DNA from 2 places in the Variovorax sp. GW821-FHT06D12 genome. Region 2 is predicted to be linked to the other one. Evidence: predicted binding sites of a transcription regulator. Region 2 holds the regulator's gene; the other holds the start of a gene.
The links. Region 2 encodes LexA, which represses DNA repair genes until DNA is damaged. Its sites were predicted from a motif close to ACTGTATNNNNATACAGT; they were not measured.
Positions count from the first base shown of each region.

Region 1: imuA (translesion DNA synthesis-associated protein ImuA) is a predicted target of LexA. The motif match lies at 10,048-10,065, and genes of this name have one in related genera.

Region 1 is NZ_JBWKRI010000008.1:116,878-131,913, forward strand. Features, by position in the region: gene AC07SQ_RS23690 (FAD-dependent oxidoreductase) at 1-1,192, shown strand, start outside; gene AC07SQ_RS23695 (IclR family transcriptional regulator) at 1,283-2,125, shown strand; gene AC07SQ_RS23700 (aconitase X) at 2,179-3,474, shown strand; gene AC07SQ_RS23705 (aconitase X swivel domain-containing protein) at 3,471-3,935, shown strand; gene ilvD (dihydroxy-acid dehydratase) at 3,932-5,632, shown strand; gene AC07SQ_RS23715 (porin) at 5,752-6,879, shown strand; gene AC07SQ_RS23720 (Bug family tripartite tricarboxylate transporter substrate binding protein) at 6,894-7,856, shown strand; gene AC07SQ_RS23725 (aldo/keto reductase) at 7,843-8,670, opposite strand; gene AC07SQ_RS23730 (ABC transporter substrate-binding protein) at 8,841-9,968, opposite strand; gene imuA (translesion DNA synthesis-associated protein ImuA) at 10,080-10,877, shown strand; gene AC07SQ_RS23740 (Y-family DNA polymerase) at 10,846-12,189, shown strand; gene AC07SQ_RS23745 (error-prone DNA polymerase) at 12,182-15,036, shown strand, end outside.
Region 2 is NZ_JBWKRI010000001.1:75,272-90,307, reverse strand. Features, by position in the region: gene AC07SQ_RS00435 (asparaginase) at 7-993, opposite strand; gene lexA (transcriptional repressor LexA) at 1,067-1,750, shown strand; gene AC07SQ_RS00425 (hypothetical protein) at 1,892-2,275, shown strand; gene AC07SQ_RS00420 (D-2-hydroxyacid dehydrogenase family protein) at 2,434-3,441, shown strand; gene AC07SQ_RS00415 (MFS transporter) at 3,446-4,606, shown strand; gene AC07SQ_RS00410 (3-hydroxyacyl-CoA dehydrogenase) at 4,740-6,260, shown strand; gene AC07SQ_RS00405 (oxepin-CoA hydrolase, alternative type) at 6,287-7,066, shown strand; gene AC07SQ_RS00400 (Crp/Fnr family transcriptional regulator) at 7,127-7,846, shown strand; gene AC07SQ_RS00395 (phosphotransferase) at 7,859-8,965, shown strand; gene AC07SQ_RS00390 (acyl-CoA dehydrogenase family protein) at 9,000-10,277, shown strand; gene AC07SQ_RS00385 (GNAT family N-acetyltransferase) at 10,381-10,875, opposite strand; gene glmM (phosphoglucosamine mutase) at 10,872-12,209, opposite strand; gene folP (dihydropteroate synthase) at 12,206-13,018, opposite strand; gene ftsH (ATP-dependent zinc metalloprotease FtsH) at 13,134-15,036, opposite strand, start outside.

The DNA.
Region 1 (15,036 bases), on a different contig from region 2:
CTGGATCGACCGCATGACCGACTGGGAAGGCAAGCTGGTGATCCGCGGCTTCGCCGAAGAGCTGTTCGACCGCCTGCCCGCCGACGCCATCGCTGGCCCGCAGCGCGCGGACTGGGGCTCGCAGGACGTGGCCAAGGCCGCGCACTGGTCGCAGCGCACCGCCGCGTACCACGGCATCGTCACCTGGTCGCCCACCATCGACCCCGAGCGCCTGAAGCTGCTCTCGCAGGAAATCGTGCTGGAGCGCAAGGTCAAGCTCATCTACCACTCGTGGGCCGCGATCCCGATCGTGCAGGACGGCGTCGTCAAGGGCGTGGTCTTCGAGAGCAAGGAAGGCCGCATGGCCATCATGGCCGACGTGGTGGTCGATGCCACCGGCGACGGCGACCTGTTCGCCCGCGCCGGCGCCGCCTACGTGAACGACATCGAAGAGGCCGACGTGCACCACTGCATGAACACCTCGTGGCTCTTCGGCGGCGTGGACATGAACCGCTGGATCGACTTCAAGGCCGGCCAGCCCGAGGCCTTCGCCGGCTTCATGGCGCGCGGACGCGAGCAGCTCGGCCTCTTCGAGCGGCCCTTCGTCTCGTGGCGCAACGACGTGGCGCTCTTCATGGGGCCGCGCCAGTCGGGCTACTCGGCGCTCGACGTGGACGACCTCACGGCCGTCGAAGTGCGTTCGCACCGCGCCATGGCCGCGCACCTCGACTACTTCAAGGCGCACGCGCCCGGCTTCGAGGATGCCTACCTGATGCTGAGCGCGCCGCAGATCGGCGTGCGCCATGCGCGGCGCCTCACCGGCGTGGGCGCGGTGCTGCGCAGCCAGTGGCCCGACGGCGTGGCGCTGGCGGACGAGATCGGCGTGACGCCCGCGGTGTCGCCGAAATTCCCGAACATCTCCATCCCCTACGGCGCGCTGGTGCCGCAGCAGCTCGACGGCCTCGTGGCGTGCGGGCGCCACATCTCGTGCGACCGCAACTCGCACGGCTTCATGCGCGAGATTCCGCAGTGCTGGATCACCGGGCAGGCCGCGGGCGTGGCGGCGGCGCTGGCGTCGCAGGGCGGCATCGCGCCGCGCTTCGTCGACACCGGCGCACTGCAGTCCGCGTTGCTGGCACAGGGCGTGTACCTGCGGGCCGGGGCTGAAGGCGGGCAGGGCGTGGCCTCCGTCGCAGCCGAAGCCAACGCCTGAGCCGGCCCCCTTTTTGCCATGAACCCGGACGACCTCCTTTCGCGAGCCTCTACATTGCAGAGTCTTGCAAAGGGTTCAAAGGGTCCTTCCATGTCCACCGAAAAAAACGACAGCTCTCTTTCCGCGGCCGATGCGTCCGATTCGCGCGGCGAACGTTCCGACACCGTGAGCGCGCTGGAGCGCGGCATCTCGGTGCTGCGCTGCTTCAGCGAAGACCGCCCGGTGCTCGGCCACGCCGACGTCGCGCGCATCACCGGCATTCCGCGCCCCACGGTCAACCGGCTGGTCGCGACGCTGCTTTCGCTGGGCATGCTCAAGCCCGCGCAGGCGCCCGACCGCTTCATGCTCGGGCCGGGCGTGGTCTCGCTCTCGCGCGTGTTCCTCGGCAGCCTCGATGTGCGCGCCGCCGCGCGGCCCAGCATGCAGGCGATGGCGGAGGAGGTGGGCGCCTCCGTCTACCTCGCGGTGCGCGACGGCATGGAGATGGTGCTGATCGAAGCCTGCCGCCCGCGCTCGTCGATGCTCTCGGCGCGGCTCGACGTAGGTTCGCGCGCGCCGCTGCCGAACTCGGCGCTCGGCCGCGCGTACCTCTCGGCGCTGCCCGATGCGCAGCGCAACCAGCTGGTCGATTCGATGCGTCTCCTGCGCGGCCCCGAGTGGGACGGCATCGCCGCGCCCATGACGCGCGCCATCGGCGAAGCCAAGCGGCTGGGCTACTGCCTCTCGCTGGGCGAATTCCACCGCGAGATCAACTCGGTGTCGGTGCCGCTCATCGGCCCCGACGGCGAGGTGATGGCGCTCAACGGCGGCGGCGCCGCCTTCGTGTTCACCGAAGACAGATTGCGCAACGAACTCGCACCACGCCTGCACGACATCGCGCTCACCATCGCGCGCGACATCGGCGGGCATGTGCCCACGCCCTTGCCGGGCTAGCAACCCGGCCGGGGTTCGATCCCCCACGACATAGAAGAACGGAGACACAGGTCATGCACCTGAGCAACGAAGAAAAAGCCATGTACGACGGCCGCGACGGACCGGCCGTGCAGAAGGCGATGGACCTGCTGATGCGCTATGGCGAAGCCCTCGGCGCCGAGCGACTGGTCGAGACGCGCAACGTCTGCGCCACCATCACCTCGACCACGCCCTTCCAGCGCGACTTCGCGCTCGCCAAGGGCGGCGGCATGGACGCGGTGTTCTCCGAATTCAGCCTCGACAGCCAGGAGACGGTCGAGATCCCGAAGTTCAAGGTCTTCACGAGCCACCTGCAGCTGGGCTTCGACCCCGGCCAGCCCGAGCGCATGGGCGTGAGCGAGGAGATCGTCCAGTTCTACAACAAGAGCGAACGCCATGCGGCCGGCCTCGGCGCGCAGATCATGAACACCTGCACGCCCTACCAGGTGGGCAACATCCCGACGCGCGGCGAGCACTGTGCGTGGATGGAATCGTCGGCGGTGGTGTATTGCAACTCGGTGCTTGGCGCGCGCACCAACACCGAGGGCCGCGAGAGCACGGGCGCGGCGATGCTCACCGGGCGCATTCCGTACTGGGGCTACCACCTCGAAGAGAACCGCCGCGCGACCCATGTGATCGAGCTCGACATCGAGGTCGAGTCGGTGCAGGACTGGGGCCTGCTCGGCTACTACATCGGCGAGCAGGTGCAGGAGCGCGTGCCGGTGGTGCACAGCCGGCGCGGCATCGGCCGCGTGCCGAATTTGCCGCGGCTCAAGCACTTCGGCGCGGCCGCCTCGTCCTCGGGCGGCGTGGAGATGTACCACATCGCCGGCGTCACGCCCGAGGCGCTGACGCTGGAGCAGGCGCTCGGCGGCAAGGCGCCCATCGAGGTGCTGCGCTACGGCGAGGCCGAGCGCCGCGCGACCTACGAAAAGATCAACGTCACCGGCAAGGACAGCGAAGTCCAGTACGTGATGCTCGGCTGCCCGCACTACACCATCGAGCAGATCTGGGAGGCCGCGCAGCTCATCGAAGGGCGCCGTGTGCACCCCGACTGCGAGCTGTGGATCTTCACGCCGCGCGCCATCAAGTCGCTGGCCGACCGCAACGGCTACACGAAGATCATCGAAGACGCGGGCGGCATCCTCATGACCGACAGCTGCTCGGCCATGAGCCGCGCCGTGCCCAAGGGCACGAAGACCGTGGCACTCGATTCCGCCAAGCAGGCGCACTACCTGCCCGCCATCCTCGGCGTGCAGGCGTGGTTCGGCAGCACGGCCGAATGCGTCGATGCGGCCTGCACCGGCCGCTGGAACGGAGGCTACGCATGAGCGCCGCCGTCATGACTGAAGAAAACACCATCGTGATCCGCGGCCGCAAGGTGGTCGGCGGCGTGGCCGAAGGCGAGGCGCTGGTCACGCGCGACCGCATCTCGGGCTGGGGCGGCATCGACCCGCGCACCGGCACCGTCATCGAGACGCGGCACGAACTGCGCGGCCAGAGCTTCGCCGGCAAGGTGCTGGTGTTCCCGGGCGCCAAGGGCTCGTCGGGATGGTCCGCGATGTTCCACATGACGCGGCTCATGAACTCCGCGCCCGCGGCGTTCCTTTTCAACGAGATGACGACCAAGATGGCGCTCGGCGCCGTGGTGACGCACTCGCCCTCGATGACCGACTTCGAGCGCGACCCGCTCGCATGCATCGAGACCGGCGACTGGGTGCGCGTGGACGCCGACCGCGGCGTGATCGAGATCACCAGGAAGAACAACGACAAAACCGGAGACCGTTCATGACCCGTCCCCTGCGCAGCAACTTCCCGCGCGGCTCCTACCTCTGGTCGGTGCGCAACGCGCACTGGCGCGCGCTCGGCATCCCCGAGGAGGATTGCGAGAAGCCCAAGATCGCCATCGTCAACAGCTCCTCGGAACTGGCCGCCTGCTTCAGCCACCTCGACAAGGTGGCGGCGGAAATCAAGACAGCGATCCGCGCGGCGGGCGGCGTGCCGTTCGAGATTCGTACGGCCGCGCCCAGCGACTTCATCACCGGCGCGGGCGCACGCGGCGCCTACATGCTCGGCGCGCGCGACCTCGTGACCAACGACATCGAAGTGGCGGTCGAAGGCGCGCAGCTCGACGGCATGGTCTGCCTCACCTCGTGCGACAAGACCGTGCCGGGGCAGCTCATGGCGGCCGCGCGGCTCAACATCCCGACATTGCTCGTGCCCTGCGGCTACCAGCCGAGCGGCGAGTACCGCGGCAAGCACATGGACATCGAGGAGGTGTTCATCGGCGCGATGCACGCGGTCACCGGCCACCTGCCCGTGGAAGAACTCGTGGGCATGAGCCGCGAGGCGATCCGCGGGCCGGGCGTGTGCTCAGGCCTGGGCACGGCGAACTCGATGCACATCGTGTGCGAAGCGCTCGGCATGGCCTTGCCCGGCAGCGCGCCGGTCGCCGCGCTGAGCCCGAAGATGATGGACGACGTGCGCGCGGCCGGCACGCGCATCGTGCAGATGGTGCTGGACGACCTGAAGCCGCGCGACATCCTCTCGGCCGGCGCCTTCGCCAACGCGGTGCGGGCGGTGCTCTCCGTCGGCGGCTCGCTCAACACAGCCAAGCACCTGCAGGCGATATCGACCGAAGGCGAGTGCGGCGTCGACGTGTACGGCCTCTTCGAAAGCCTCGGCCCCACGACGCCAGTGCTGGCCGGTGTGCGGCCCATCGGCGAGCATTCGATCGAGGCCTTCGAGGCGGCGGGCGGCTGCCGTGCGCTGATGAAGCAGCTCGCGCCCTTGCTCGATACGGGCGCGCTCACGGTGACCGGCGGCACCGTCGCCGACAACCTGCGCCACGCCGAAGTAATGGACGCCGAGGTGATCCGCCCCATCGACCGTCCGGTCGCGCCGCTGCCGGCCATCGTGCTCCTGCGCGGCAACCTCGCGCCCGAGTCGGGCCTCATCAAGACCGGCATCGCCGAGCGCAAGGTGCGGCGCTTCACCGGGCCGGCCGTGTGCTTCTGGACTTCGGACGCTGCCATCGCCGCGATCAAGAACCACGAGATCGTTCCCGGCCAGGTGGTCGTGATGCGCGGCGCCGGCGCGTGCGGCGGGCCGGCCATGGGTGGCGGCGCATCGCGCGTGGTCTTCGCGGTCGATGGCGCGGGGCTGGGCGACCAGGTCGCGCTGCTGACCGACGGGCATCTCTCGGGCCTGGTCTGCAAGGGGCTCGTGGTGGCCGAGGTGTCGCCCGAGGCGGCACTGGGTGGTCCGCTCGGGTTGGTGCGCGATGGCGACGTGATCACCATCGACCTCGACGCGCGCCGCCTCGACATCGCATTGACCGACGCCGAACTCGCCGCGCGCCGCGCCGACTGGCAGGCGCCGCCGCCGGCCTTCGACACCGGCTGGCTGCAGCAGTACCGGCGCAACGTGAGCCCGCTGTCCAAGGGGGCCGTGCTCGTGCGCACCGAGCGCCCGCAGCCCGCCAGCTAGACCTTTTTCACCCCGGCCTTCGCCAACCGGTGCGCACCCCCGTGCGCACCCGGTGGCGCAGCCATGCGCGCGATTCCAGAGTTTTTCAACCAAAGAGAAGAAGCAGGAGACAAAAAACCATGAAGAGAATCTTGATGTGGTCGGCCATCGGCCTTGCCAGCAGCGGCGCGGCGCACGCGCAATCCAGCGTCACCGTGTTCGGCGTGATGGACCTCGGCGTCCAGTACACGAAAGGCGAGGGCGGCGGCTCGATCAAGGCGCTGTCGAACGGCGGTCTCTCGACCAGCCGGATCGGCTTTCGCGGCACCGAAGACCTGGGCGGAGGCTTGCGCGCAGGGTTCTGGCTCGAAGGCAGCCTGAACCCCGACCTGGGCACCGGCCGGCCGAGCAACACCAACAACCAGACGAGCGGCGCGGGCCCGGCGGGACCGATCACCTTCGACCGCATGTCCTTCGTGAGCCTGTCGCACGATTCGCTGGGCGAAGTGCGGCTGGGCCACGACTTCATTCCCACGCACTACAACAGCATCTACTTCGACCCCTTCAACGCCAACGGCGTGGCGCGCGCGGGCAACCTCACCTTCGCGGGCGCGGGCACCGGGCCGCTGCCCACGGCCATCACCGGCAGCAACACGGTGAGCTACTGGCTGCCGGCCAAGCTGGGCGGCTTCTACGGCATGGCGATGGTCGGCACCGGCGAGAACAACTCCACGGCGCCGAACCGCGACGACGGCAACTTCGGCGGCGCGCGCTTCGGTTTCGCCTCGGGCGCGTTCGACATCGCGGCGGCCGTGACGCGCTCGCACTTCAACGCCACCTCCACCATCGGCAACTACACGCACGCCAACATCGGCGGCTCGTGGGACGCGGGCTTCGCGAAGTTCTTCGCGCTCTACAACAAGGTGACGGTGAAGCTCGCGGCCGGCACGGTGCGCAAGAACACGGTCGAGATCGGCGCGCACATCCCGGCCTTCGAGGTCGGGCGCATCCGCGTGAGCTACGCCTACCTGGACGACCGCAGCGACGAAAGCCTGCGCAACGCCAACGGCATGCCGCGCAACCGCGACGACGCGCGCCAGTTCGGCATCGGCTACGTGCACAACCTCTCCCGGCGCACCGCGCTGTACGGCACCTACGCGCGGCTGATGAACAGCGGGCAGGCGCGCTACGTGGTGAGCGGCGGCAGCGCGCCGGCGGGCGGAATGCGCTCGTCGGGCTGGGAGTTCGGTGTGCGGCACCTCTTCTGAACAAGGAGGCTTTCATGCGACGCAGAACCTTGACTCTCGCGGCCCTCGCCGCCACGGCACTGCCCGGCGCTGCGGCCTGGAGCGCCGACGCCTATCCGAACAAGCCCGTGCGGCTGATCGTCGGCTTCGCGCCCGGCGGCGGCGCCGATTCGCTCACGCGGATCATTGCGGAAGGGCTGTCGCGACAGCTCGGCCAGCAGGTGATCGTGGAGAACCGCCCCGGTGCCGACGGCGTGCTTGCGGCGCAAGCCACTTCATCTGCGAAGCCCGACGGCTACACGCTGCTGATGGGCACCAACACCGCGATGGTCGCCGCGCCCACGCTGCGGCCGACCTCGCCCTACGACCCGTTCAAGGCCTTCACGCCGATCAGCTCGGCGGGGCAGTTCTCGATGTTCCTCGTGGTGCCTTCGAGCCTGCCGGTGAAGAGCGTGAACGAGCTGCTGGCGCTCGTGGCGTCGAAGCCCGGGGCGCTCAACTCGGCATCGAGCAACAGCGCCTCGGAGCTCGCGATGCTGCAGCTGCTGGGCGAGCGCAAGGTGGTCAACGCGCGCTACAAGGGCGACATGCAGGCCATGACCGACCTGCTGGGCGGGCAGATCCAGATGATGTTCACCACCGGCACGCTGGCGCCGGGGTTCGTGAAGGAGGGACGCATCCGCGCGCTGGTCACGCTGTTGCCGCAGCGCAGCGGCCTGCTGCCCGATGTGCCCACGGGCGGCGAGCTGGGGCTGGGCAAGCTCACGATCACGCCCTGGGCCGGCTTCTTCGGGCCGCCGGGGCTGCCGAAGGAGATCACCGACAGGCTCTCGCTGGAACTGCAGAACACGCTCAAGCGGCCCGACGTGCATGCGCAACTGGTGCAGCAGGGCTTCGAGGGCTACGGCATGAGCCCCGCGAAGTTCGCTGAGTTCTTCCGCACGCAGTACGACGCCTTCGGCGCGACGGTGCGGGAGCACAACGTCAAGTTCGAATAGAAGAGGCCTCGCGGCGCCAGAAGGCGGCATCGGGGAAGGTGCCGGCGCCGGCCGCGGCGTTGTCCGTCATGTGCTCCGCGCGGCTCGTGCCCGGGATCGTGCAGGTCACGGCCGGATGGCTCAGCACGAACTTCAGCAGCACCTGCGCCCAGCTTGTGCAGCCGATCTCGCCGGCCCAGGCGGGCAGCGGCTTGTCGCGCAGGCGCCGCAGCAAGCCACCGCCGCCGAAGGGCATGTTGACGATCACCGCCACGCCGCGCTCGGCCGCGAGCGGCAGCAGGCGCTGTTCGGCATCGCGCGCATCGAGCGAGTAGTTGATCTGCACAAAGTCGAGCGTCTCGGCGCGCAGCACCGCTTCGACCTCGTCGTAGGCCGAGGCGGTGTAGTGGGTGATGCCGATGTAGCGCACGCGGCCTTTCTCTTTCCAGCCGCGCAGCGTGGCGAGGTGGGTGCGCCAGTCGACGAGGTTGTGCACCTGCATCAGGTCGATCTGCTGCGTGCGAAGCCGAGTGAACGACTGTTCCATCTGCGCGATGCCGGCTTCGCGGCCCGAGGTCCAGACCTTGGTCGCGAGGAAGGGCTTCGCGCCCGGCTTCGCGGCGGCCAGCAGTTCGCCGGTGGTTTCCTCGGAGCGGCCGTACATCGGCGAGCTGTCGATCACCGTGCCGCCGGCCGCGAAAAGCGCGTCGAGCACGCCGGGCAGGCGCTGGTACTCGTCGGTGCCGGGACGCTGGTCGAAGCCGATCCAGGTGCCGCAGCCGACGACCGGCAGGGCTTCCTTCGTGGAGGGAATGGGGCGGGTGGTCATCTGCATCGCGGGCCTGCGGGGTGGCTGCTGGGCGAAGGAGGGGAGCGCGGCACCTGCGCACAGGGCTGCGCCCAGTCGGAGCAACCGGGCGCGCGTGAGGGCTGGAAGGAGGGGCGCGTTCGTGGTGGGCGTCACGAACGAAATTCTGCGCCCGCCATGCCGGCGGGCGGAAGGGCTCAGCGCAGGTAGCGCCCGTCGGCCTTGAGCATCGACAGCTCGGAGAAGGTCAGCCCGCGGTGCTCGCCGGGCCGGTACGACACCGCGATGCCGCCGAGGTCCAGCGTCTTGAACGACTCCAGGCCCTTCTGCAGCGACTCGGGCGTGGGGTTGGCGCCCGCGCGCTTCAGGCCTTCGACCATGACCTTGGCCGTGACGTAGCCCTCCAGGCTGGCGTAGCTGAACTCGGTCATGCCGATCTTCTTCATCGCCGCCTGGTACTCGGCAATCACCGGCATCGCGCTGTTCCACGGGTAGGGCACGACCTGCGAGATGACCACGCCGGCCGCGTCCTTCTTGATGTCCTGGAACAGCTTTTGCCCATTCAGGAACGAGAACGAATAGAACGCCGTCTCGCCGCCGGTCGCGCGGTAGGCCGCGATGAATTTCGCCGCCACGTCGTTGGTGGCCGACAGCACCACGGCCTTGGGCTTGAGCTTGGCCAGCTCGGCGGCGCGCTCGGCCGCGTCGGAGCCGTCGTTCTTGATGGCCACGCTGCCGACCATCTTGTCGCCGCGTTCGGCAATGAACTTCTGCGTGCTCTCCATCGCCGAGCGCGCGCCGGGGTTGTCGTTGTGCGCGAAGGCGATGCGCGACAGGCCGATGGTGAACAGGTGGTTCACGATGCGGCTGTATTCCTCGTCGAAGCTGATGCGCACCGGAAAACCGAACTCGCTGAACTTCACCACCGGGCCCGCGCCCGTGTAGGGGCCGACGACGGGAATCTTCAGCTCGTTGGCCGCCTTCAGCGCGCCGACCGCCGACGAGGTGCCGATGGGCATCAGCACGCCGATGGCGCCGTCGCGCGCGAAGGTCTTGACGTTCTCGGCGCCCTTGGCGGGGTCGTAGGCGTCGTCGAGCTGGCGCAGCTCGACCGGGCGGCCGTTGACGCCGCCGCTCGCGTTCAGCGCCGTGAACATGGCACGGATGCCCACCAGCGGCTCGGTCGACAGCGACGCGAGCGGGCCGGTCTGCACGTAGGTCTGGCCGATCAGGAGCGGCTTGGCGGGCTGCGCCGAGGCGGGCGCCGCCGCGAAGACGAGGGCGGCGAGGGCCAGAAACCGCAGGTGAATCTTTTTGTGTCTCATGGTCACTAATTGTTAATAAACCGATCTTAAGGCGCGGGCCTTCGCAGGTAAATCGATCGCTGGTTGCGACCTGGGAAATACTGTATAAAAATACAGTTAACAACTGCAATCATGGGCCTCCCTTTCCTCGACTCCTTTTCCACCGCCGCGGGCCGCGGCGTCTGGCATGCCGACGAACTCGGCCTGGCCGACGCGCAGGTCGTGGCCACCGGGCATGCCGCGCTCGACGCCGAGCTGCCCGGCGGCGGCTGGCCTGTGGGCGCGATGACGGAGCTGCTGCAGGCCACGCCCGAAGCCCATGTCTGGCGCCTGCTGCTGCCCGCGCTGGCGCAGGCCGTGGAAGCGCGCGGCGGGCCGGTGGTGCTGGTCGGCGCGCCTTACGAGCCCTGCGGCACCGCGCTGGCGGCGCAGGGGTTGCCGGTGGAGGCGCTGATGTGCGTGCGCAGCGACGCCCCGGCCGCGCGGCTGTGGGCTTGCGAGCAGGCGCTGCGCTGCGCCGAGATCGCTGCCGTCGTCGCCTGGCTGCCGCAGGCCCGCGTGGGCGAGCTGCGGCGGCTGCAACTGGCGGCCGCACAGCACGAGGTGCTGCTGTTCGTGTGCCGGCCCGAGTCGGTGGCGCTGTCGGCCTCGCCCGCGCGCCTGCGCCTGCGCGCCGAGCGCTGCCCGGACGACCCGGCGCAGATCGCGCTGCACCTGCTCAAGCGCCGGGGGCCGCCGCTGGCCGCGCCGGTGCGGGTGCCGGCGCGCAACGCCCGCATGAGCGCGCTGCTGGCCGCTGCCCGCGTGCGGCGCCAACTGCGCCTGCAGCCGCCCGTGGCGCCGGCCGCCGCGCCGTCGGCCACGGTGGTGCGCATCGACGCATGGAAAGGAGGCCCGGATGCACTGGATCGCCTTGCAGTGGTCGTCTGAGTCCGAAGAAGCCGACGCCCCCGACATGCCCCCGCCCGAGGCCCTGGGCTGGTGGGCGCTGCAGTTCACGCCGCATGTCGCCTGGCAGGACGAGGCGCTGATGCTCGAGGTCTCGGCCTGCGAACGCCTGTGGGGCGGTCGCGCGCCGCTGATGCGCCAGCTGCTGGCCCTGAACCCCGCGCCCGACGCGCGCATGCGCGGCGCGCAGGGCGCCACCAGCCTGATCGCGCTGGCGCGGCTGCGCCTGTTCGCGCGCAACGAGCACCGGCCCGCCGAGGTGCCGGCCGGCCTGCCGCTGGACACGCTGACGGCCGCGCAGGGCCACCTCGACCTGCTCGCGCGCCTGGGCTGCCGCACCTGGGGCGAGGTGGCGGCGCTGCCGCGCGGCGGGCTGGCGCGGCGCTTCGGTGCCGGGCTGCGCGAGGCGCTCGACATCGCCTGGGGCCTGCGCCCCGAAAGCCACGCCTGGCTCACGCTGCCCGACGTGTTCGAGCAGAAGCTCGAACTGCCCGCGCTGGCCGAAACCGGGCCCGAACTCATGTGGTCGGCCAACCGCCTGCTGTCGGCGCTGCAGATCTGGCTGCGCGCGCGCCAGCGCGGCGCGCGTGCGCTCGAGCTGCAATGGACGCTCGACCTGCGGCGCCTCAACGGCGTGACCCTGCCGCCGCACCAGCAGCTCACCGTGCGCACGGCCGAGCCCACGCAGGACATGGCGCACCTGCGCCGCCTGCTGTCCGAAAAACTCGCGCTCACCACGCTGGCCGCGCCCGCGAGCTGGCTGAAGCTGCGCACGCTCGAAACCGATCCGCTGGCCGGCGCCAGCACCAGCTTCCTGCCGGAAGACAACCGCAAGGGCGACAAGCTGCACGAGATGGTCGAACGGCTCAGCGTGCGGCTCGGCGCCGACCAGGTGGTGGTGCCGCTCGCGCAGGCCGACCACCGGCCCGAGCGCCAGCAGCGGTGGCGGCCCGCGCTGCAGAAAGAGAAAACCCCGGCACCCGACAAGGCCCGCAAGGACGCCGCCTCGCAGCCCGATGCGATCTACCCGCCCTGGCTGCTGCCCGAGCCCTTGCGGCTCGAGATGGACGGCGAGCGCCCGTGCTACTGCGGGCCGCTGCGCAAGCTGGTCGGGCCGCAGCGCGTCGAGGCCGGCTGGTGGGGCGGCGAAGAAGACGGCGGCCAGCCCGCGATGCGCGACTACTACGTGGCCGAAAGCCCCGAGGCCGGCCTGGTGTGGATCTTTCGCGAGCGGCCCGCCACGCGCTTTTCGTCGGGCGAGGTGCGCTGGTATCTGCAAGGCTTCTATGCCTGACCTGAGCGGCAAGGAAGAGCGCAAGCGCCAGCCTGCCAAGGTGCATGTGCTGCCGCAGCGGCTGCGCCCGGCGCCGGGCCTGCCCGGCTATGCCGAGCTGCACTGCCTCACGAACTTCAGCTTCCAGCGCGGCGCGTCGACGCCCGAAGAGGTGGTCGAGCGCGCCTACCACCTCGGCTACGCGGCGCTGGCCATCACCGACGAATGCTCGGTGGCCGGCATCGTGCGCGCGCATGTCGCGTTGCGCGACCTGCCCGCCAAGCTGGACACCTACGAGCGCGAGCACCCGGACGAACCACCGATCCCGCGCCACCCCGAATTCCGCCTGTTGTTCGGCAGCGAGTTCCGCTTCGAGCGCTTCAAGCTTGTGGTGATCGCGAACGACACCGAGGGCTGGGGCAACCTCTGCGAGTTCATCACCGCTGCGCGCAACACCGAATTGCCCAAGGGCGAGTACCGCGTGAGCTGGGAGGGCAGCGACGTGGCTTCGCTGCAGGACTGCCAGGTGCTCTTCGTGCCGCACCGTCCGCCGGGTGGTATGTCGGATGCAGCCTCCTTGCAGGAAGACCTGGCAGCGGCCAGGGCGCTGTACGGCGACAACCTCTGGCTGGCCGTGGAGCTGTTCAACGAACTCGACGACGACCTCTGGCTCGTCACGCTGATGCAGGCGGGCGAGCAGGCCGGCGTGCCGCTGGTCGCGGCCGGCGATGTGCACATGCACGCGCGCGGCCGCAAGCCGCTGCACGACGTGCTCACGGCCGTGCGCGAAGGCCGCACGGTGGCCGAGTGCGGCTTTGCACTGCAGTCGAACGCCGAGCGGCACCTGCGTCAGCGGGTGCGGCTGGCCGAGCTGTACCTGCCCGCGATGCTGGCGAACACGCTGGAGGTGGCGCAGCGGTGCCGTTTCGATCCCGAGGTGATCCGCGAGACCTACAAGTACCCGCTGGAAACTCTGGGCAGCAACGAGACGGCGACGCAGACGCTGGCGCGCAAGACGTGGGAAGGGGCGCAAAGGCGCTACCCGAACGGGATTCCTGATGGCGTGCGAGCCCAGGTGCAGAAAGAGCTGGACCTGATCAGGGAGCTTGAATACGAGATGTTCTTCCTGACCGTAGAGAACATCGTCCGCTTTGCGCGCTCACAGAAAATTCTTTGCCAGGGTCGCGGGTCATCGGCCAATTCCGCTGTCTGCTATTGCCTCGAAATCACCGCCATCGACCCCGAAAAAGGCCACCTGCTGTTCGAGCGCTTCCTGAGCCGCCATCGCAAGGAACCGCCCGACATCGACGTTGACTTCGAGCACCAGCGGCGCGAAGAAGTCATCCAGTACATCTACGCAAAGTACGGCCGCGAGCGCGCCGCCATCGCCGCCGTCGTCATCTGCTACCGCTCGCGCAGCGCCTTGCGCGACGTCGGCAAGGCCATCGGCATCGACGAGCGGCTGGTCGACGAATTCGCCAAGGACCACTACTGGTTCGACGACACCGTGCTCGGCGAGCAGCTCGACAAGGCCGCCGCGCGCGTCGGGGTGAAGGAAGACCGGCTCAAGCTGGTGCAATGGATCGAGATGACGCAGCGGCTCAAGGGCTTTCCGCGCCACCTGAGCCAGCACGTCGGCGGCTTCGTGCTCACGCACACCAAGCTCACGCGGCTGGTGCCGGTCGAGAAGGCGTCGATGAAAGACCGCTCGGTCATCCAGTGGGAAAAAGACGACCTCGAGGCCATGGGCATGCTCAAGGTCGACGTGCTCGCGCTGGGCATGCTCAGCGCCATCCGGCGCGGGCTCGACCACATGAACCGCTGGCGGGGCTCGATGATGGAGATGCACCACATCCCCAACGACGACCAGAACGTGTTCGACATGATCTGCGACGCCGACACCATCGGCGTGTTCCAGATCGAGAGCCGCGCGCAGATGTCGATGCTGCCGCGCCTGAAGCCGCGCACCTATGAAGACCTGGTGATCGAGGTCGCAATCGTGCGGCCGGGGCCCATTCAGGGTGGCATGGTGCATCCGTACCTCAAGCAGCGCGAGCGGGTGCGCAAGGGCTTGCCGATCCTCTACGAAAAAGAGGAACTGAAGCCGGCGCTGGAACGCACGCTGGGCATTCCGATCTTCCAGGAGCAGGTGATGCAGATCGCCATGATCGCGGCGAAGTTCAGCGCAGACGAAGCCGATCAGTTGCGTCGTGCCATGGCCGCGTGGAAGCGCAAGGGCGGCCTCGACAAGTTTCACGCGAAGCTCGTGGATGGGATGGTGGACAACAAGTACCCGAAGGAGTTCGCCGAAGCCATCTTCAAGCAGATCCTCGGCTTCGGCGATTACGGCTTTCCCGAAAGCCACGCCGCGAGCTTCGCGCTGCTGGTCACCATCAGCAGCTGGCTCAAGAACTACGAGCCCGCCTGCTTCCTCGCCGCGTTGCTCGACTCGCAGCCGATGGGCTTCTACAGCCCCTCGCAACTGGTGCAGGACGCGCGACGCCATGGCGTTGAGGTGCGGCCGGTCGATGTCACGTGCAGCGAGATCGACACCACGCTCGAGGCCCGCACGCCCGACGCGCCGCGCATGCCGCCTGGCACCGATACGCGCTACGCCGAGCGCCTGGGCAACGAGAACCAGCCGGCGGTGCGGCTGGGCCTGAACCGGGTCCTGGGCCTCAGCGAAGCCGGCGCCAGGCGTTTGCTCGCAGCGCGCGCACAAGCGCCTTTCACCAGCACCGAAGACCTGGCCCTGCGCGCCGAACTCGAAGGCAAGGACATGGCCGCGCTCGCCGCGGCCGATGCATTGATGTCGCTCTCGGGCCATCGGCGCCAGCAGGTGTGGGATGCCACGGCGCAGCATCGCTC
Region 2 (15,036 bases):
TTTCTCCTAGCCGCCCTCCGCCTCCGGCAGGGCGGCCACTCCCAAAAGTTCCAGCACCAGCGCGACCCGCGCCTTCACCGGCGTGAGTGCGCCTGCGTCCCGCAGCCCGTCGCCGGGTTTCGGCAGGATGCGTCCGTTCGCGCAGCGTGTGGCACGCAACACCACCAAGCCACCGCCCTGCGCCTTCAGCGCTGCGGCTTCCAGCGCGTGGTGCACGGTGCCATTGCCGGTCGTGGCCACGACCAGCCCGCGCAAGGGCTCAGCCGACGGGAGCAGCAACGCCTCCACGATCGCACCGCTCGCGCCCGCGTGGCTCATGACGATCTCGACGCGGGGCCACGGCTTCGATACCGACTCCAGCCGCGCCGCATCGAACGGCGCCCCATGCGGCCACGCACGAACGCGCCGCACTTCGCCCTCTTCCACATAGCCGACCGGCCCCGCGTCGCCCGACGCGAAGGCATCGAGGCGGTAGGTGTGCACCTTCTGCACATCGAGGCCGCTGTGGATCGTGCCCGCGCACACCACCGTCACACCGTGCGCGTCCGGCGTCGCAGCCACAGCGAGCGCGTCGCGCACGTTCTGCGGACCGTCGGGCGACAGGGCCGTGGCCGGACGCATCGCGCAGGTCAGCACCACCGGCTTGGCCGGCGCGAGCACAGCGTGCAGGAAGAAGGCGGTCTCTTCCAGCGTGTCGGTGCCGTGCGTGACCACGATGCCGGCCACATCAGGCTGCGCCAGCCAGTGTGCGCAGCGCGCGGCCAGCTCGCGCCAGGTGTCCGCGTCCATGTCCTTGCTGTCGAGCTGCGCGACCTGCTCAGCCACCAGCGTCACGCCGGCCGGCGCCTCGATGCCGCCCAGCAGATCCGCCACCCCCACCTGCCCGGCGGTGTAGCCGATGTTGTCGCCGCTGCTGGCGGCCTTGCCGGCAATGGTGCCGCCGGTGCCCAGCACGACCACGCGGCGCGTCTCGGACGAAGAGGAATGAGTCATGGCTTGTCAACTTTTGAAAACTGGTTAAAAATACAGGTACTGGATATCTAGCCAGTGCCGCAAGGAAACCACTATGCAGTTCGCAGTGAAGCTTACCGCCCGCCAGCAGCAGATCCTGGACCTGATCCAGGGCGCCATCGCACGCACCGGTGCGCCGCCCACGCGCGCCGAAATCGCCAACGAGCTGGGCTTCAAGTCGGCCAACGCCGCCGAGGAGCACCTGCAGGCCCTGGCCCGCAAGGGCGTGATCGAACTCGTCAGCGGCACCTCGCGCGGCATCCGCCTCAAGGGCGATGCGCTGCGCTCGCTCCACGAAACGCGGCACCGCGAAGGCAACCAGTTCTCGCTTTCGCTGCCCGGCATGGCCCAGCTCGCGCTGCCGCTCATCGGCCGCGTCGCGGCAGGTTCGCCCATCCTCGCGCAAGAGCACGTCGACCAGACCTACTACGTCGAGAACACGCTGTTCCAGCGCCAGCCGGACTACCTGCTCAAGGTGCGCGGCATGTCGATGCGCGACGCCGGCATCATGGACGGCGACCTGCTCGCCGTGCAGGCCACGAAGGAAGCGCGCAACGGCCAGATCGTGGTGGCACGCCTGGGCGAAGAAGTCACCGTGAAGCGCCTGAAGCGCAACAAGCAGGTGATCGAGCTGCACGCCGAGAACCCCGACTACCCGACCATCATCGTCCAGCCCGGCGAGCCCTTCGAAATCGAAGGCCTCGCGGTCGGCCTCATCCGCAACACGATGCTGATGTAGGCCCCGGGCCTGCTGCCCACAAGCAGCACCTCATCCGGCCGCGACAGGTGGCGGGCGTATGGCGCGAAGTCGCCATCACCCTGTCGTGGCCGATTCAAGAAATCCTGCCTGTGTTCAACCTCATACTTTTTTGGAGTTCACATGGGAATCGCCCTCCTCGCCATCGCCGACCTCTGGTCGCCCCTGCAATCGCTGGCCACCCGCTGGATGCCGGCCCGCCGCCCGTCGCATGGTGAGAGCGGCGACGCTGCCGCCGGTCTGCGCTACGTGGCCATCCGCCCCGCCTGCACGGCGCGCCCCGCTGGCGGCTCCGCGCCTGCCAGCTCGCCATCCGCCGCCGCCGCGCCTGCACGCCCGCTGCGTGTGGTCCGCGTGGTCGACCGCCAAGGCACGCAGCCTGGCTGCGCCAACCGAGTCGTGATTTCCGGCCGCATGGCCGACGTGTGCGCCGAACTCGACCGGCTCGCCGCGCTGGAAGCTGCGGAAACCGGGAGCGGCACGCCCCGCCCCAGCCACCTGCACTGAGAAGGTGCAAACGAACCCGCTGTGCCTGCGCGCCCCGCACGCGCACGGCGGATTCACCCCCAACGGTCTGAAACAGGCCTCCCGGGCGCCATTTGGCACGGGGTATCCAAACGTTCACACGTGCGACGTGCCGATGCTGCGAGGCACAATGGCATGCCATGAACATTGTGATCCTCGACGACTACCAGGACGCCGTGCGCAAGCTGCAGTGCGCTGCCAAGCTGGACGCTTACGCCGCCAAGGTCTACACCAACACGGTCAAGGGCATCGGCCAACTGTCGGTTCGCCTCAAGGATGCGGACGTCATCGTGCTCATCCGCGAGCGCAGTCAGATCTCCCGCCAGCTGATCGAGAAGCTGCCCAAGCTCAAGCTGATTTCCCAGACCGGTCGCGTCGGCGGCCACATCGACGTCACGGCCTGCACCGAACGCGGTGTGGCGGTGGCCGAAGGCTCGGGCTCGCCGCAGGCGCCCGCCGAACTCACCTGGGCGCTGATCATGGCGGCCATGCGCCGCCTGCCGCAGTACATCAGCAACCTCAAGCACGGGGCCTGGCAGCAGTCGGGCCTCAAGTCGGCATCGATGCCGCCGAATTTCGGCGTGGGCTCGGTGCTCAAGGGCAAGACGCTGTGCATCTGGGGCTATGGCCGCATCGGCCAGTTGGTGGCGCGCTACGGGCAGGCCTTCGGCATGCAGGTCGTGATCTGGGGCCGCGAGGCCAGCTGCGCCAAGGCGCGCTCCGACGGCTTCCAGGTGGCACAGAACCGCCACGAATTCTTTGCCGCCGCCGACGTGCTGTCGGTGCACCTGCGGCTCAACGAGGACACCCAGGGCCTCGTCAAGCTCGAAGACCTTTCGCGCATGAAGCCGACGGCGCTGTTCGTCAACACCTCGCGCGCCGAGCTGGTCGAAGCCGATGCCCTCTTGGCCGCCCTCAACCGCGGCCGCCCCGGGCTGGCGGCCATCGACGTGTTCGAGAGCGAACCGCCGTTGCAGGGCCATGCGCTGCTGCGCCTCGAGAACTGCATCTGTACGCCGCACATCGGCTACGTCGAGCAGGAAAGCTACGAAAGCTACTTCGGCCAGGCGTTCGACAACGTCGTGAGCTTCATCAAGGGCAACCCCACGAACATCGTGAACCCCGGCGCGCTGCAGGTCCGGCGGTGAACCCATGAGCCGGCCCGCGCCGCAGCGAGGCGCGCTCTGGGCGCTGCTGGCCGGCAATTTCGTGATCGGCACGGGCGTGATGGTCGTGCCGGGCACCCTCAATGAGATCAGCGCCTCGCTGGCGGTCCAAGTCGCCACCGCGGGCCAGTTGATCAGCGCAGCAGCCGTCGTGATGTGCCTGGGCGCCCCGCTGCTGGCCGCCGCGGTCGCCGGCTGGGACCGCCGCAAGCTGCTCGCCCTCACCCTGCTCTGGTACGCCGCGTGGCACGTGGTTGCGGCGCTCGTGCCCAGCTTCGGCGCGCTGCTGCCGGTGCGCATGCTGACGGTGATCGCGCCCGCCATCTTCACGCCCCAAGCCGCGGCCTGCGCCGGCATGCTGGTGCCGCCCGAGCAGCGCGGGCGCGCCGTCACCTTCGTCTTTCTCGGCTGGTCGGTGGCCTCGGTGCTGGGCCTGCCGATCGGCGCGCTGATCGGCGGCCACCTGGGCTGGCGCATGGCCTTCATGGCCATCGCAGCGCTCAGTGTCGTGAGCGCCGCCTCGGTCTGGCTCACGCTGCCCAGCGGCATCCGGCCCGCCGCGCTCACGGCCGCCGCCTGGTCGCGCGTGCTGCGCAGCCCGGTGCTGATGGGCATCGTGTCGGTCACGGCGCTGCAGGGCGTCGGCCAGTTCGTGCTGTTCAGCTATTTCGGCCCGCTGCTCAAGCAGGGCTTCGGCGCCGATGCCAACACGCTGAGCCTGATGTGGGCGCTGTTCGGCGCCTTCGGCCTGCTGGGCAACATGGTGGTGAGCCGCTACATCGACCGCGTCGGCGCCGGGCGCATGGTGCTGCTGACGACCGGGCTGATCGCGCTGAGCCTGCTGCTGTGGCCGCTGGCCAGCACGCTGGCGTGGCTCGCGGTGGTGCTCGTGCCCTGGGGTCTGGGCTGCTTTGCCACCAACTCCTCGCAGCAGGCGCGCCTCGTGGGGCTGGCGCCCGCCCTGGCGCCGGGCTCGGTGGCGCTCAACAGCTCGGGCATCTACATCGGCCAGGCCCTGGGCGCGGCGCTGGGCGGCTGGCTGCTGGCGAACGACGCCACCGAGTGGATGAGCCGGGTCGGTTTTGCACTGATGCTGCTGGCCATGGGCCTGAGCATCGCCATCGACCGCAGCCGCCGCCCGGCCTGATTCCGATGCCCCGCGTAACACCCGGGGCGCGGGTCTCCCGCGAGATTGCAAAATCGGAGCTTTCGTCCGCGTCGCGCACCCGCGCCGGCGCGGCCGCCCCGGACACCCACCAACCCATGAGAACCTTGATCCCATGACAGTGAACTACCCCCGAATCGGCGTGATCGGCGCCGGCGCCATGGGGCGCGGCATCGCGCAGATCGCCGCCCAGGCCGGCAGCGAAGTGCTGCTGCTCGACAGCTTTGCAGGCGCCGCCGAGCGCGGCCGCGAAGCCCTCGCTGCCCAATGGAACAAGCTGCACGAGAAGGGCAAGATCGACGCCCTCACGCGCGACGCCTATGTGGCGCGCGTGAAGGCGGTCGACGGCATGCAGGCGCTCGCCGGCTGCGACCTCGTGGTCGAGGCCGTGGTCGAGAACCTCGAGGTCAAGCGCACGCTGTTTCGCGAGCTCGAGGACGTGGTCGCGCCCACCGCCACGCTGGTCACCAACACCTCGTCGCTGTCGGTCACGGCCATCGCGGCCGGCCTGCAGCACCCCGCGCGCTTTGCGGGCTTTCACTTCTTCAACCCCGTGCCGCTGATGAAGGTGGTCGAGGTGGTGGCGGGCTTCAAGACCTCGCCCGAGGTCTGCCAGCAGCTGGCCGGCTATGCCACGCAGATGGGCCACAGCGCCGTGCAGGCGCAGGACACGCCCGGCTTCATCGTCAACCACGCGGGCCGCGGCTACGGCACCGAGGCGCTGCGCATCGTGGGCGAAGGCGTGACCGACTTCGCCACCATCGACCGCATCCTGAAGGACCAGGCCGGCTTTCGCCTCGGCCCATTCGAGCTGCTCGACCTCACGGCGCTCGACGTGTCGCACCCGGTGATGGAATCGATCTACCACCAGTACTTCGAAGAGCCGCGCTTTCGCCCGAGCGTGATCACCGCGCAGCGCCTGGCCGCCGGCGCGCTGGGCCGCAAGACCGGCGAAGGCTTCTACCGCTACGACAACGGCGTGATGCAGCAGACGCCCGAAGCGCCCGCACCCGTGGTCGAGGGCACGCCCGCGGTCTGGGTGTCGCCACGTGCCGCGCGCCGTGCCGAGCTGCTGCGCCTGGTGAACACGCTGGGCGCGCAGATCGACAGCGGCAGCGCTCCCGCACCGCAGTCGATCATCCTGGTCGCACCGCTGGGCTTCGACGTGACGACGGTCGCGGCGGTCGAGCGGCTGGACGCCACGCGCACCGTCGGCATCGACATGCTGGTCGACGACGCCGCCACCAAGCGCCGCGTGCTCGCCACCAACCCGGCCACGCGCCGCGACGTGCGCGACGCCGCGCACGCCCTCTTCGCGCGCGACGGCAAGGCCGTGAGCGTCATCCGCGACAGCGGCGGCTTCGTCACGCAGCGCGTGATCGGCGCCATCGTCAACATCGCCGCCGACATGTGCCAGCAGCGCGTGTGCACGCCGGCCGACCTCGAGACCGCCGTGCAATTGGGCCTGGGCTATCCGCGCGGCCCGCTCGCCATGGGCAACCTGTACGGGCCGACCAACATGCTCGAGGTGCTGTTCAACCTGCAGACCGTGTATGGCGATCCGCGCTATCGCCCGAGCCCGTGGCTGCGCCGCCGCGGCGCGCTGGGCCTGAGCCTGCTGCACGAAGAAGAATAAATAACGAACGAACAGGCACACACGCCATGACCGCCGAACTCAAGAGCACCAGCGAAGGCAGCACCATGGTGCTGACCATCGTCAACCCGACCCAGCGCAATGCACTGGGCCCCGAGATCTATGCCGCCGGCATCGAGGCGCTGAACGGCGCCGAGAGCAGCGACGAGATCCGCAGCGTCGTCATCGTGGGCGAAGGCGCGTGGTTCTGCGCCGGCGGCTCGCTGCAGCGGCTGCTGGCCAACCGCCAGCTCGACCGCTCGGTGCAGGCCGAGAGCATCGAGGGCCTGCACAACTGGATCGACTCGATCCGCACCTTCCCCAAGCCGGTCATCGCGGCCGTCGAGGGTGCGGCGGCCGGCGCCGGCTTCTCGCTCGCGCTGGCCTGCGACTTCGTCGTGGCCGCGCGCGACGCCGTGTTCGCGGCCTCGTACAGCAACGTGGCGCTGTCGCCCGACGGCGGCCTCAGCTGGCACCTCGGGCAGGCACTGCCGCGCCAGCTGGCGAGCGAATGGCTGATGAACGGCGAGCGCATCGAGGCCGCGCGCCTGCATGCCTTCGGCCTCGTCAACGAGCTCACCGACAGCGGACAGGCGCTGGCCGGCGCGCTGGCCCTGGCCACCCGCCTGAACGCGCGCGCACCGAACTCGCTGGCCAGCATCAAGGAGCTGCTGAGCGACGCGCGCGGCGCCACACTGGCGTCGCAGCTATCGCAGGAGCGCGATCATTTCGTGCGCAACCTGCACCACGCGAACGCGGGCATCGGCATCGCCGCGTTCCTCGACAAGACACCGCCACGCTACGAGTGACGCCTGACGGCGTCGCTCCCGAGACACCCCACAGCTTTTCAGTCGCCGAGAGGACAGACCATGGACGACCCCATTCTTACCATCGAAGAACGTGAAGCGATCAACAGTGGTCGCTGGTTTTCTTCCCTATCTCCATCGCTACGGCACGACATCCTCCGATGCGCCTTTGTCAAACGCTACAAGGACGGCGACCTGCTCGCCGCGCGCGGCGACCCGCCCGAGCACTGGATCGCCTGTGCCAAGGGGGCGTTGCGCGTGAGCTCGACCGCGGTGTCGGGCAAGCAGGTGACGCTGACCTACGTCGAGCCGGGCATCTGGTTCGGCGACGTGGCGATGTTCGACGGGGAGCGGCGCACGCACGACACGTACTCGCACGGCGACACCACCGTGCTGTGCGTGGCGCGGGCCGACTTCCAGAAGATCCTGGCCACGCACGTCGAGCTGTACGAAGCGCTGATGCGGCTGCAGGCACGCCGCATCCGCACGCTGTTCGGGCTGGTGGAAGACCTCAACACCCTGCCCTTGCGCGCACGCCTGGCCAAGCAGCTCATCCACCTGGTGCGCAGCTATGGCGTGCCCAACCTGGACGACGGCAGCCAGACGCGCATCGGCCTGCAACTGGCGCAGGAAGAACTCGCGCAGCTGCTCGGCGCCTCGCGCCAGCGGGTCAACCAGGAACTCAAGACGATGGAGCGCGAGGGCACCATCCGGATCGAGCCGGCCGGACTGGTCGTGCTGGACCGCTCGGCGCTGATGCACATCTCTGAAGCAGACAACTAAAAAAGATTCGACATGAGCCAGGACTTCTCCAGTTTCATCGGCACCCGCGCGGTGTCCCAACAGCACACCTTCGACGTGGACGCGCTCGCGGCTTGGCTCGAAAAGAACCTCGAGGGCTTCCAGGGTCCGCTGACGGTCGAGATGTTCAAGGGCGGTCAGTCCAACCCGACCTACAAGCTCGTCACGCCCACGCAGAGCTACGTGATGCGCGCCAAGCCCGGCCCGGTCGCCAAGCTGCTGCCCTCGGCCCATGCGGTCGAGCGCGAATACAAGGTCATGCGCGGCCTGCAGGGCACCGACGTGCCCGTGCCGCGCATGTACTGCCTGTGCGAGGACGAGTCCATCATCGGGCGCGCCTTCTACATCATGGAGTTCATGCAGGGCCGCGTGCTGTGGGACCAGTCGCTGCCCGGCTTCAGCAACGCCGAACGCGCGGCCTACTACGACGAGATGAACCGCGTCATCGCGGCGCTGCACACGGTCGACTTCGCCGCCCGCGGCCTGGGCGACTACGGCAAGCCCGGCAACTACTTCGAGCGCCAGATCGGCCGCTGGAGCAAGCAGTACAAGGCCTCGGCCGACGGCGCCGGCGAACTGTCGCAGCCCATCGAGGCCATGGAGCGGCTGATCGACTGGCTGCCCGCCCACATGCCGGCGAGCGCACGCGACGAAAGCAAGGTCTCGATCGTGCATGGCGACTACCGCCTGGACAACGTGATGTTCCACGCCACCGAGCCGCGGATCATCGCGGTGCTCGACTGGGAGCTCTCCACGCTGGGCCACCCGCTGGCCGACTTCAGCTACCACTGCATGTCGTGGCACATGCCCCCCACCACCGGCCGCGGCATCGGCGGCGTGGACGTGGCGGCGCTGGGCATTCCCACCGAGAGCGAATACATCCGCCGCTACTGCGAGCGCACGAGCATCAGCACGCCCGAGGCGCTGGCGCCCGACTGGAATTTCTACCAGGCCTACAACCTGTTTCGCATGGCCGCCATCCTGCAGGGCATTGCGAAACGCGTCGAAGCCGGTACCGCATCGAGCGAGCAAGCCGTGGCGTCCGCCCGTGGCGCACGGCCGATGGCCGAGATGGCCTGGCAATTTGCCCAAAAGGCATAGCCAGCCCTCCCCCTTAACCCCACCAGGAGACAGCATGGATTTCGAATATTCGGCCAAAACCAAGGAGCTTCAGAAGCGCGTTCTCGCCTTCATGGAAGACCACATCTACCCGGCCGAAGCCGAGTACAGCGCTGAACTGGCCGCCAACACGGTCGCCGGCAAGCGCTGGAGCGCCCTGCAGACCGTCGAGAAGCTCAAGGCCAAGGCCAAGGCGCAAGGCCTGTGGAACCTGTTCCTGCCGGTCGACAGCGCCTCGGCCTCCGGCTATGAGGGTGCGGGCCTGACCAATCAGGAATACGCCCCGCTGGCCGAGATCATGGGCCGGGTGCCATGGGCCTCCGAAGCCTTCAACTGCTCGGCCCCCGACACCGGCAACATGGAAACCATCGCCCGCTACGGCTCGGAAGAGATCAAGGCGCGCTGGCTCAAGCCGCTGCTCGAAGGCCAGATCCGCTCGGCCTTCGCGATGACCGAACCCGACGTCGCCTCCAGCGACGCCACCAACATCGCCACCCGCATCGAGCGCCAGGGCGACGAGTACGTCATCAACGGCCACAAGTGGTGGATCTCCGGTGCCGCCGATCCGCGCTGCGCCGTGTTCGTCACCATGGGCAAGACCGACCCCGAGGCGCCCAAGCACTCGCAGCAGAGCATGGTCATCGTGCCGGCCGATGCCAAGGGCATCCGCATCGTGCGTCCGCTGAACGTGATGGGCTACGACGACGCGCCGCACGGCCACGTCGAGATGTACTTCGAGAACGTGCGCGTGCCCGTCGGCAACATCCTGCTGGGCGAAGGCCGCGGCTTCGAGATCGCCCAAGGCCGCCTTGGCCCCGGACGCATCCACCACTGCATGCGCCTGATCGGCCTGGCCGAGCGCGCACTCGAACTGATGTGCAAGCGCGCCTCGTCGCGCGTGGCCTTCGGCAAGACCGTCGCCTCGCAGACCGTCACGCAGGAACGCATCGCCGAAGCGCGCTGCAAGATCGACATGGCCCGCCTGCTCACGCTGAAGGCCGCCTGGCTGATGGACGTGGCCGGCAACAAGGTCGCGCGCACCGAGATCGCCATGATCAAGGTGGTAGCGCCCACCATGGCCTGCCAGGTCATCGACTGGGCCATGCAGGTCCACGGCGGCGGCGGCATGTGCGACGACTTCCCGCTGGCCTCGGCTTATGCGCAGGCGCGCACGCTGCGCTTTGCCGACGGTCCGGACGAAGTGCACCGCAACGCGATCGCCAAATGGGAGCTGGGCAAGTACGCTGCCGACAAGTCGGGCGCTACCGCCGACGCGCCTGTCACGCGCTTCTGATCCAGACAAAAGAAAGGGCGCGATCGCCGCGCCCTTCTCTTTCTGCTCCAACCATGCCGCCCACGCCTTGCGCGTCGGCGGCATTTTCATTGGCCTGATTCGGTCAGAGCTTCTTCTGCAGGAAGACGGCATGGCCGAATTCCGGGTCGAGCTGGTAGCTGACGAAACCCTCGCGCTCGTAGCTGCGCAGCGCAGGCGCATTGCCCGACAGCACTTCGAGCGTGAGCTTGCAGGCGCCGCGTCGGCGGGCTTCCTGCTCGACCTGCGCGAACATCTGCTGCGCCACGCGCTGGCCACGGTGGCTGGCGCGCACGACCACGTCGTGCACGTTGACCAGCGGCTGGCAGGCGAAGGTCGAGAAACCCTCGATGCAGTTGATCAGGCCCACGGGCGTGTCGCCGTCGAAAGCCAGCACGCTGAACGCCTGCGGACGTGCCGCCAGCGCGGCGGGCAGGCCTTCGCGAACCGACGCGGGCAGCGGCGTGCCACCGCCGGCCGGGTCGCGCGCGTAGCTGTCGAGCAGCTCGACCACCGCCGCCGCCTGCAGCGGATCGCGGTAGTCGGCCAGGCGGGTTTCGATGCGGCCCGTCGTCGTCATGCGGCAGGCTTGAGCGTGGCCGCGAGGCGCTCGGCGCAGGACTGCGATTGCTTCGGATCGCGCGCCTCGACCATCACGCGCACCAGCGGCTCGGTGCCACTCGCACGGATCAGCACGCGGCCCGCATCGCCCAGCTCGGCTTCGATGCGCTTCGTTTCGCTGGCGAGCGCTGCGTTGCTCTTCCAGTCCTGGTCGGGTGCGAGGCGCACGTTGATCAGCGTCTGCGGGAACAGCGTCACGCCTTCGAGCAGCTGCGCCACCGTCTTGCCGCTGCGCACGCAGGCCTGCAGCACCTGCAGCGCGCTGACGATGCCGTCGCCCGTGGTGTGGCGGTCGAGTGCCAGCAGGTGGCCTGAGCCTTCGCCGCCGAGCAGCCAGCCGCGCTTGTCGAGCTCTTCGAGCACGTAGCGGTCGCCGACCTTGGCGCGCACGAACTCGATGTCCTGTGCACGCAGGGCCATCTCGACGGCCTTGTTGGTCATGAGCGTGCCGACCACGCCCGCCGGCTTCTCGCCGCGCGCGACGCGTTCGGCCACCATCAGGTACAGCAGCTCGTCGCCGTTGAACAGGCGGCCGGTGGCATCGACCAGCTGCAGCCGGTCGGCGTCGCCGTCCAGCGCGATGCCGTAGTCGGCCTTCTGCGCCGTCACCGTGGCAACCAGCGCCTCGGGATGCGTGGCGCCGAAGCCCTTGTTGATGTTGAGTCCGTCGGGCGCACAGCCGATGCTCGTGACGTCCGCGCCCAGTTCGTGGAACACGTTCGGCGCCACCTGGTAGGCCGCACCGTGGGCCGCATCGACCACCAACTTCATGCCGCGCAGCGACAGGTCGTTGGCGAAGGTGCTCTTGCAGAACTCGATGTAGCGGCCGTCCGCGTCGTTGAGGCGGCGCGCCTTGCCCAGGTTGGCCGAATCCACCCAGACGGGTTCTTCTTCGAGCGCGGCTTCGACGGCGAGCTCCCAGGCGTCGTCGAGCTTGGTGCCCTGCGCGCTGAAGAACTTGATGCCGTTGTCGGGAAAGGCGTTGTGGCTGGCGCTGATCACCACGCCCAGGCTGGCGCGCTGGGCGCGCGTGAGGTAGGCCACGCCCGGCGTGGGCAGCGGGCCGAGCAGCACCACGTCGACGCCGGCGGAGTTGAAGCCCGACTCGAGCGCCGACTCAAGCATGTAGCCCGAGATGCGGGTGTCCTTGCCGATCAGCACCGTGGGACGGGCCTGGGTCTTCTTGAGCACGCGGCCGACGGCGTGCGCGAGGCGCAGCACGAAATCGGGGGTGATGGGCGATTGGCCGACCGTGCCGCGGATGCCGTCGGTGCCGAAATACTTACGGGTCATGTTGTTGCTCTTTGAAGGTGTTCTTGCGGTGCTTCCGCGCGCATGGCACGCCATACGGTGAGGGCGGCGACGGTGTCGCGCACGTCGTGCACCCGCACGACCGCTGCACCCCGGTCCACGGCCAGCACGGCGGCTGCCACGCTGGGCACGGTACGCCCGGATGCATTGTCGATGCCGGTGACGGCCCCGATGGAGGACTTGCGGGACCAACCTAGCAACAAGGGGTAACCGGTTGCCAACAATTCCCGCTGCCGACCGAGGAGCGCGAAGTTCTGCGCCACGCTCTTGCCGAAACCGACGCCCGGATCGAGCGTGATGCGCGCGGAGTCGATGCCCAGCGCTGTCAGGGGCGCCAGTTGCGCGTCCCAGAAAGCCAGCACCTCGGGAATCACGTCGCCCTGCATCGGCAGCGCCTGCATGGTCTGCGGGTCGCGGTGCATGTGCATCAGGCAGATGCCGCAGGTCGGGTGCGCCGCAACGGCCTGGCGCGCGCCGGGTTGGCGCAGCGCCCAGATGTCGTTGACGATGTCCGCGCCCAGGTCGAGCACGGCGCGCATCACCTCGGGCTTGTAGGTGTCGATCGACAGCGGCACGTTCAGCTTCACGGCCTCGCGCACCACGGGCAGCACGCGCGCCAGCTCGGCGTCGAGCGGCACGGCGGGGCTGCCGGGGCGGGTCGATTCACCGCCGATGTCGAGGATGTCGGCGCCCTCCTTCAGCAACTGCTCGCAGTGCTTCAGCGCGGTCTCGGTCGACGCGTGCGCGCCGCCATCGGAGAAGGAATCGGGCGTGACGTTGACGATGCCCATCACGCGCGGCTGCGCGAGATCAATCCTGAAACGCGAGGTCTGCCAAACCGCACCATCTGGCTCACCATGGAAAACGGGGCCAGGGGCCCCGTTGTTGCTTGATTTCAAGCCCACCTCAAGCGGCGGTCGGCGCCGGATCAGGATTGACGGCCGGCGTGCCACCACTGCCGCCGCTGCCCGAAGGCGGAATGCGCGGCGTCCAGTCCTTGGGCGGACGCGGTGCGCGGCCGGCCATGATGTCGTCGAGCTGTTCGCTGTCGATGGTTTCCCATTCGAGCAGCGCCTTGGCCATGGCGTGCATCTTGTCGCTGTTCTCTTCGATGAGGCGGCGCGCCAGGGCGTACTGCTCGTCGATGATGCGGCGCACCTCGCCGTCGACCTTTTCCATGGTCTGCTCACTCATGTTCGTGGTCTTGGTGACCGAGCGGCCCAGGAACACTTCGCCTTCGTTCTCGGCGTAGACCATCGGGCCCAGCGCGTCGGTCATGCCGTAGCGCGTGACCATGTCGCGGGCGATGGAGGTCGCGCGCTCGAAGTCGTTGCTGGCGCCGGTGGTCATCTGGTGCATGAACACTTCTTCGGCGATGCGGCCACCGAACAGCATGCTGATCTGGTTCAGCATGTACTCGCGGTCGTAGCTGTAGCGGTCCTGCGACGGCAGGCTCATGGTCACGCCGAGGGCGCGGCCACGCGGAATGATCGTGACCTTGTGGACCGGGTCGCACTTGGGCAGCAGCTTGCCGATGAGGGCATGGCCGGACTCATGGTAGGCCGTGTTGCGGCGCTCTTCCTCGGGCATGACCATGCTCTTGCGCTCGGGGCCCATGAAGATCTTGTCCTTGGCCTTCTCGAAGTCCTGCATCTCGACCACGCGCGCATTGCGGCGGGCGGCCATCAGGGCGGCTTCGTTGCACAGGTTGGCCAGGTCGGCACCCGACATGCCGGGCGTGCCGCGGGCGATGACGCTCGGGTTCACGTCCTGGCCCAGCGGGACCTTGCGCATGTGGACGGCCAGGATCTGCTCGCGGCCGCGGATATCGGGCAGCGTGACGTACACCTGACGGTCGAAACGGCCCGGGCGCAGCAGCGCGGCGTCGAGGATGTCTGGGCGGTTGGTGGCAGCCACCACGATCACGCCGAGGTTGGTTTCGAAGCCGTCCATCTCGACCAGCATCTGGTTGAGGGTTTGCTCGCGCTCGTCGTTGCCGCCGCCGAGACCGGCGCCGCGCTGGCGACCCACCGCATCGATTTCGTCGATGAAGATGATGCAGGGCGCGTTCTTCTTGGCGTTCTCGAACATGTCGCGCACGCGGGCCGCACCCACGCCGACGAACATTTCAACGAAGTCGGAACCCGAGATCGAGAAGAACGGCACCTTGGCTTCGCCGGCGATCGACTTGGCCAGCAGCGTCTTGCCGGTGCCCGGAGGGCCGACCAGCAGCAGGCCGCGCGGAATGCGGCCGCCGAGTTTCTGGAAGCGCTGCGGGTCTTTCAGGAAGTCGACGACTTCACGGACTTCTTCTTTTGCCTCGTCGCAGCCTGCGACGTCGGCGAAGGTCACCGTGTTGTTGTTCTCGTCCATCATGCGGGCCTTGCTCTTGCCGAAGCTGAACGCCCCGCCCTTGCCGCCGCCCTGCATCTGGCGCATGAAGTAGATCCAGACGCCGATCAGCAGCAGCATCGGGCCCCAGCTGACCAGCAGGGTCATGAGGAGCGAGCCTTCTTCGCGCGGCTTGACGTCGAACTTGACGTTGTGGTCGATCAGGTCGCCCACGAGGCCGCGGTCGAGGACCGTGGCGGTCGTGCGGATCTTGCGATCGTCGTTGGTGACGGCGACGATCTCGCCGCCGCCAGCGCCTTCAGGAATGATGGCGCTCTTGATCTGGTTGTTGCGGACCTGGTCCAGGAACTCGGAATAGCTCACCGTTCCCGAGCCGACGCCACCGCGGGTGTCGAACTGCTTGAACACAGTGAACAACACCATGGCAATGACGAGCCATACGGCAACTTTGGAAAAC